Regions from separate parts of the Micromonospora sp. BQ32 genome, predicted to be linked through region 2. Evidence: riboswitches for the same ligand, from Rfam matches in the RefSeq annotation. Region 2 holds a riboswitch; the other holds the start of a gene.
What was found. Region 2 has a riboswitch for thiamine pyrophosphate ahead of AC5L30_RS29505 (ECF transporter S component). Riboswitches for the same ligand answer to the same signal wherever they lie in the genome.
Positions count from the first base shown of each region.

Region 1: it holds a riboswitch for thiamine pyrophosphate, as region 2 does, so the genes downstream of both, thiE (thiamine phosphate synthase) here and AC5L30_RS29505 (ECF transporter S component) in region 2, are expected to answer to the same signal.

Region 1 is NZ_JCADBI010000013.1:152,942-156,343, forward strand. Features, by position in the region: gene AC5L30_RS23530 (ThuA domain-containing protein) at 1-1,356, opposite strand, end outside; TPP riboswitch at 1,670-1,779, shown strand; gene thiE (thiamine phosphate synthase) at 1,774-2,400, shown strand; gene thiO (glycine oxidase ThiO) at 2,394-3,402, shown strand, end outside.
Region 2 is NZ_JCADBI010000021.1:90,203-93,604, forward strand. Features, by position in the region: gene AC5L30_RS29500 (ABC transporter ATP-binding protein) at 1-1,185, opposite strand, end outside; gene AC5L30_RS29505 (ECF transporter S component) at 1,303-1,890, opposite strand; TPP riboswitch at 1,967-2,071, opposite strand; gene AC5L30_RS29510 (alpha/beta fold hydrolase) at 2,179-3,009, shown strand; gene AC5L30_RS29515 (sugar isomerase domain-containing protein) at 3,057-3,402, shown strand, end outside.

The DNA of each region.
Region 1 (3,402 bases), on a different contig from region 2:
GTCGTAGTCCTGGCGACCCGGCCGCTCGTCGAGCGGCGAGTACGAGTTCGACTCGAACGGGTTGGTGTTGTCACCGGTGGCCAGGTAGAGGTTGCCGTCGCCGTCGAAGGTCATGCTGCCGCCGGCGTGGCAGCAGGTGTTGCGCTGGGTGTCGACCCGCAGCACCTGCTTCTCGCTGGCCGGGTTGATGGTGTCGCCGGTCACGGTGAAACGGGACAGCAGGTTGCGGGTGACCCCGTCGTTCGGGGCGTAGTACAGGTACACCCAGTTGTTGGTGGCGAAGTCCGGGTCGAGCCGGATGCCGATGAGACCGTCCTCGTTACCGGTGAAGACGTCCAGGTCGACGGCGGTGACGGTGTTGCCGGTGTCCGGCTTCACGATCTGCACGCGACCGTCGCGCTCGATGTAGAAGACCCGCCCGTCGGGGGCGATGTCCAGCTCCATCGGGTTGCTGGTGTTGCTGTCCAGCGCGACCTTCTCGAAGTTCGAGGTCTTCGAGGCGCCGCAGTCGGCGTTCTCGACACCGGCCGCGGTGCGGATGCCGCCGAGCAGGTGGGAGAGGAACTCGGGCTCCGCGTACGACTCCCGGGTGTGCCCGCCTCCGGTGTACCAGGAGCGGCCACCGTCGTAGTCCTGGCACCAGGCGATCGGGTGGTCCGCGCCCATCGCGCCGGCACCGGCGGTGTAGCTCTTCTCGTCCAGGCTGGCCAGCACGTGCACGTCCGGCCGGGGGTTGGTCTGGTAGTTGTACCACTCGTCGAACCGGGACCAACGGTCCGGCAACCCGGCCGTGGACGGGTGGGCGTGGTCCTCCACCTTGACCGTGGCCTGCTGGTTCTGCGGGTGGTTGGCGAAGTACGCGCCGACCAGGTCGCCGTACCAGGCCCAGCTGTACTCGGTGTCCGACGCGGCGTGGATGCCGACGTAACCGCCGCCCGCCTTGACGTAGCGCTCGAACGCCGCCTGCTGGTCGGCGTTGAGCACGTCGCCGGTGGTGGAGAGCCAGATCACCGCCTTGTACTTCGCCAGGTTGGCGTCGTTGAATGCGGCGCCGTCCTCGGAGTTGTCCACGGTGAATCCGTTGTCGACGCCGAGTTGTTGGATGGCGGCGATGCCGGTGGGGATGGAGTCGTGCCGGAAGCCGGCGGTCTTGGAGAAGACGAGGACGGAGAAGGGATCGGCCGCGGCCTTTGGCGCCTTCGGCGCCACCTGGCTGACCGGGGCTGCGGCTTTCGCATCCCGTGGGGGAACCTGGGCGGCCGCCTGGGCGGGCGCGCCGAACAGGGTGGTCGAGGCCATGGCCAGGGAGATCAGGGTTGCGGTGATGGGTACGCGGGCACGACGAGAACGGGACACGCCGCCTCCTGTGTCGTAGTGACAGAGCTCGCGGGAGTCGGCTCGCCGAAGGCCGTCCCTGATGGAGCCGGTGGTCACACCTGCCAGGGTGTCCCCACCGAACATTTTGTCGAATCGCTGAACAAATTAATTCGGCTGGCTCGATGTCGGGCAAGATGCGGACGGGTAACGGTTCTGCAACGGGGGGCGACATTCCGAACAGGACCGTATGAAGTGCCCCACCGATCTCGCTCGTTCTGGCGAGGCCCGGCCCCGCCGGCCACCGCCGACCCCGCGCCTTGGCAGGCCGGCGGATCTGTCGTACCGTGACACGCAAGTAACCCACGGGAGCCCGGTGTACCGGGCTGAGAGGGGGGCTGACAGCCCCCGACCGTCGAACCTGATCCGGGTAATGCCGGCGCAGGGAGGAGCGTTGCCGTGCCGTCCCTGGGGCGATTGCATCTCATCACCGACACCCGACCCGGTCGCGACCCACTCGCCGTGGTCCGCGCCGCCCTCACCGTGGCCCACGCCGACCTGGTGGTGCAGGTCCGGGTCGAGGATTCCGCCACCGACCGCGAGGCGTACGACCTGACCCGGCGGGTGCTGGCGCTCTGCGCCTCGTACCGGGCGACCTGCCTGGTCAACGACCGGTTGCACGTGGCGCTCGCGGTGGGCGCCGCCGGTGGACACGTCGGCGCCGACGACCTACCGGTCGCCGCCGCCCGCCGGGTGCTCGGCCCCACCGGCGTACTGGGCGCCACCGCTCGCGCGCCGGGCCCGGCGCGCGAGGCCGTCGCGGCGGGCGCCAGCTACCTCGGCGTCGGGCCGTGCCACACCACCAACACCAAGACCGGCCTGCCCGACCCCATCGGGCCCGCCGGGGTACGCGCCGTCGTCGACGCCGTCGACGTCCCGGTCATCGCGATCGGCGGAGTGACCGCCGCCCGGGTGCCGGCGCTGCGGGCCGCCGGGGCGTACGGGGTGGCGGTGGTCGGTGCCGTCTCCGCCGCCGCCGACCCGGCCCGGGCGACCGCCGAGCTGATCGAGGCGCTGACGTGCTGACCGGCCGGTCCCCATCAGCGCCGTCGAGCGACCGGGTCCGGCCGGACGTGGCAGTGGTGGGGGCGGGGCCGATCGGCCTGGCGATCGCCTGGCGCTGCACCGCGCGAGGGCTGCGGGTGGCGGTGCACGATCCGGCACCCGGTTCGGGGGCGTCGGCGGTGGCCGCCGGCATGCTCTCCCCGGTGGCCGAGGCGTACTTCGGTGAGCGGCAGCTGACCGGGCTACTGCTGGCGTCCGCCGCGCGCTGGCCGGCGTTCGCCGCCGAGCTGACCGAGACGACCGGGGTCGAGATCGGGTACCGGACCGAGGGCACGCTGATGGTCGGGCTCACCGGCGACGACCTGGCCGAGGCGCGCCGGCTCTGGGCGTACCAGCAGGGGTTGGGTTTGCCCGTGACGCCGCTGCGCCCCAGCGAGCTGCGCGACCGCGAACCGGCGCTGGCCCCACGGGTGCGCGGCGGCGCGCTCGCGCCCACCGACCACCAGGTCGACCCCCGGCTGCTGGTGCCGGCGCTGCGCACGGCCGTGCAGCGGGCCGGCGCGGTGCTCGTGTCGCAGCCGGTCCGTCAGTTGTCCGATGTGGACGCCGCGGTCACCGTGGTCGCCGCCGGCTGCGGGGCCGCCGCGCTCACCGGCCTGCCCGTGCGGCCGGTGAAGGGCCAGATCCTCCGGCTCCGCGCGCCCGACGGCGTCGCGCCGGGCTTCCGGCACGTGATCCGGGGGTACGCCGACGGCGAGCACGTCTACCTGGTGCCCCGCGCCGACGGTGAGGTCGTGCTCGGCGCGACGGTCGAGGAGCGCGCCGACACGACGGTCACCGCCGGCGCCGTGCAGCGGCTGCTGCGCGCCGGGGTCGACCTGCTGCCCGAACTGGCCGAGTACGACCTGGTCGAGGCGGTCGCCGGGCTCCGCCCGGGCACCCCGGACAACGCGCCGATCCTCGGGCCGCTGCCCGACCGGCCGGATGTCCTGGCCGCCACCGGGCATCACCGGCACGGCATCG
Region 2 (3,402 bases):
GGTGTACGGGTTGGCGGCGGCGAGCCGGGCCAGTCGCAACCGTTCCAGCAGCCCGGCCACCGTCTCCTTGACGGCCCCCTCGGGTTGACCGGTGCGGCGCGGGCCGAGCGCCAGCTCGTCGAAGACCGTGCTGGTGACGAACTGGTGCTCCGGATCCTGAAAGACCGACCCGATCCGTCGCGCCAGCGCGGGCGCCCGCCACCGGTGCGGGGGAGTGCGATGGTCCGCGCCGGCCAACTCGGCGGACGCGGTGACCCGCCCGCTGCCCGGCCGGAGCAGACCGCCGAGCAGCAACGCCAGGGTGGACTTGCCGGCACCGTTCGGTCCGCGTACGGCGAGTGCTTCACCGGCGCGTACGACCAGGTCGGTGCGGCCCAGCCGGGGCGGGAGGCCGAGCCAATCGGCGGTGAGCAACAGCTCCCCGGGGCCGGCGGTGGCCGCCCGGGGCGCGATCGGGTGACCGGGTACCCAGACCCCCTCGGCGGCCAGGGCGGCACCGTGGGCGGCGAATACCGCCTCGGGCGTGCCGTCCGCGCGGACGCCGCCGCCCGGTTCCAGGACGACCACCCGGTCGACCAGCGGAAGTGCCTCGGCGACCCGGTGCTCGACCAGGATCAGCGTGGTGTCGGCGTCCAGAGCGCCGGCCACCGCGTGCCGGACCAGGTCGGCCCCGGCCGGGTCGAGGTTGGCGGTCGGCTCGTCGAGCAGCAGCAGGGCGGGGCGCAGGGCCAGCGCGCCGGCCAGGGCGAGGCGTTGCTGCTCGCCGCCGGACAGCGCCGCGGTGTGGCGGTCGCGGGGATACGGGAAGCCGACCCGGTGCAGCGCCTCGTCCACCCGGGGCCAGATCTCGTCGGCCGGTACTCCCCGGTTCTCCAGCCCGAACGCGACGTCGTCGCCGCAGCGCGCCATCACCAGTTGGGTCTCCGGGTCCTGGAAGACGATGCCGACCCGTTCCCGCCCCTTGCGCGGGTCGAGCCCGTCGATCTCGACGGTCCCCTCCTGCTCGCCGGAGTCCTCGGGAAGCAGCCCGGCCAACGCGCTGAGCAGGGTGCTCTTACCAGCCCCGGAGGGCCCAAGAAGTAAAACTCGCTCCCCGGCCTCGACCCGCAGGTCAACCCCGCGCACCGCCCAAGCGCGTCGCCCAGCGTGCCGCCACCCGAACCCCCGCAGCAGTACCCCGCCCACCAAACCCACCCCCTCCCAGGTTCCGGCCCCCGCCCACCCCGCGTTGATCAAGAGGTTTGCGTCAGAAAATCGCCTTCCGTTGACGCGAACCTCTTGATCAACGCGAGTCGGTGGGGGTCAGATCAGGGCTCGGTCCCGGCCTGCCGGGAAGCGGTCCAGGACGCCGGTGTTGGCCAGGGCCTTCGTCAGCAGCCAGCCGCCGAAACCGGCGATCACGGTGGCGCTGACGATGGTGAGCAGCGCGTACGGGATGCGGTAGTCGGTCAGCGCGTAGTCGACGTTCCAGACGAAGAAGTCGAACAGCGCGGCGCTGAGGCCGGTCAGCGCACCGGCGAGCACCGCGGTCGGCAGCCGGAACGACCGGTACCGGAAGGCGGCGAAGGCCAGCTCGGCGCCGATGCCCTGCACGATCCCCTGCGGGATCACCGTGCCGGCCCACTGACTGCCCAGCAGCGCGGACAGGACCGCCGCCACGGTCTCGCAGTAGAGCGCGGCGCCGGGCTTGCGGATGACCAGCCCACCGATCACCGCCGGCATCAGCCAGACGCCGTAGAGCAGCGTCTGCGCCGGCGGGAAGAAGGCGAACGCGCCCTCGGTGGCGCTCCAGACCAGGCCCCAGGCCCAGAAGATGACGCCGAAGGCGACCGCGATCACCGAGGCGACCACGATGTCGATGGTGCGCCAACGGTTGGTGGTGTTGTCCATGGTTTGCTCCCAGTTCCAAGTGAAGAGAACCAGGAGAAGACGCACGCCGCGTCCGGTGGCACCGGACTGCGGCGCGGCTGGAGGTCGACCGAACTCCCTGCGCTGGCATTACCCAGATCAGGTTCGAGGGTCTGCGGGCGTGCCCGCACTCTCAGCGCTGTGCGCTCCCCTGTCGGATATGAAGTTGTCTCGCTGACGCTAACACCGACCAGGGGCGCGGGCCCAGCAGGGCATCCGCCTGACCTGCGGGAGCGGCCGGCGCGCCGCCGTCTGGGTACGCTTCCGATCATGCGGGTTGACGCGCGAGGCTTCACGTTCGAGGTGACCGTCGGCGGTCCGACGGACGGCGTACCCGTCCTGCTGCTGCACGGTTTCCCGCAGCACAGCGGCGAGTGGGACGACGTGGTGCCGACGCTGCACGCGAGTGGGCTGCGCACGTACGCGCTGGACCAGCGCGGCTACTCACCCGGCGCCCGGCCCTCGGCGGTGGCCGACTACCGGATCCCCGAGCTCGTCACCGACGTGGTGGCGGTGCTCGACGCGCTCGGGCTGGACGCCACTCACCTGGTCGGCCACGACTGGGGCGCCGTCGTGGCCTGGGCGGTTGCCGCCCGGCACCCCGAGCGGGTCCACACGCTGACCGCGGTGTCCGTACCGCACCCGGCGGCCATGGCGCACGCCCTGAGCACCGACGCCCAACAGAAGGCCCGCTCGTCGTACATCGCGCTGTTCCGCAAGCCGGACAAGGCGGAGAAGGTGCTGCTGGCGTGGCACGCCACCGCGCTGCGCAAGCTGCTCGGCGGGGTGGGCGACACGTCCCGGGTGAACCGGTACGCCGACCCGATGCGCCAGCCCGGGGCGCTCACCGCCGCGCTGAACTGGTACCGGGCGATGTCCCGCGCCGACCTGGCCGCCGTCGGCCCGGTCGCGGTGCCCACCACGTACGTCTGGAGCGACCGCGACGTCGCCATCGGCCGGAGCGCCGCCGAGGCGTGCGCGGCGAACGTCACCGGCGACTACCGCTTCGTGCAGCTACCCGGGGTGAGTCACTGGATCCCGGACGCGGCGCCGGCCCCGCTCGCCGAGGCGATCCTGGCCCGAGCCGGCGGAACGGCCTGAGTCGTGCGGGTCAGCGAGGGAAAGCCACATCGAACGACGGAGGACGTATGACGGTGAGTGCCGAGGACTACCTGGCCGTGGTGACCGAGACGATCGGCCGGGTGGCCGCCAGTCAGCGGGAGGCGGTGGGGCGGGCCGCCGACCTGATCGCCGAGGCCGTCCGAGCCGACGGCGTGGTGCACGCGTTCGGCACCGGGCACTCGGAGGCCCTGGCCATGGAGATCGCCGGGCGGGCCGGCGGGCTGGTGCCGACCAACCGGATCGCGCTACGTGACCTGGTGCTGCTCGGCGGCGAGCCGGCCGAACGGCTCGGCCCGTTGCTGGAACGGGACCCGGCCGTCGCGCACCGCCTCTACGAGTTGGCCCCGGTACGCCCCACCGACGTCTTCGTGC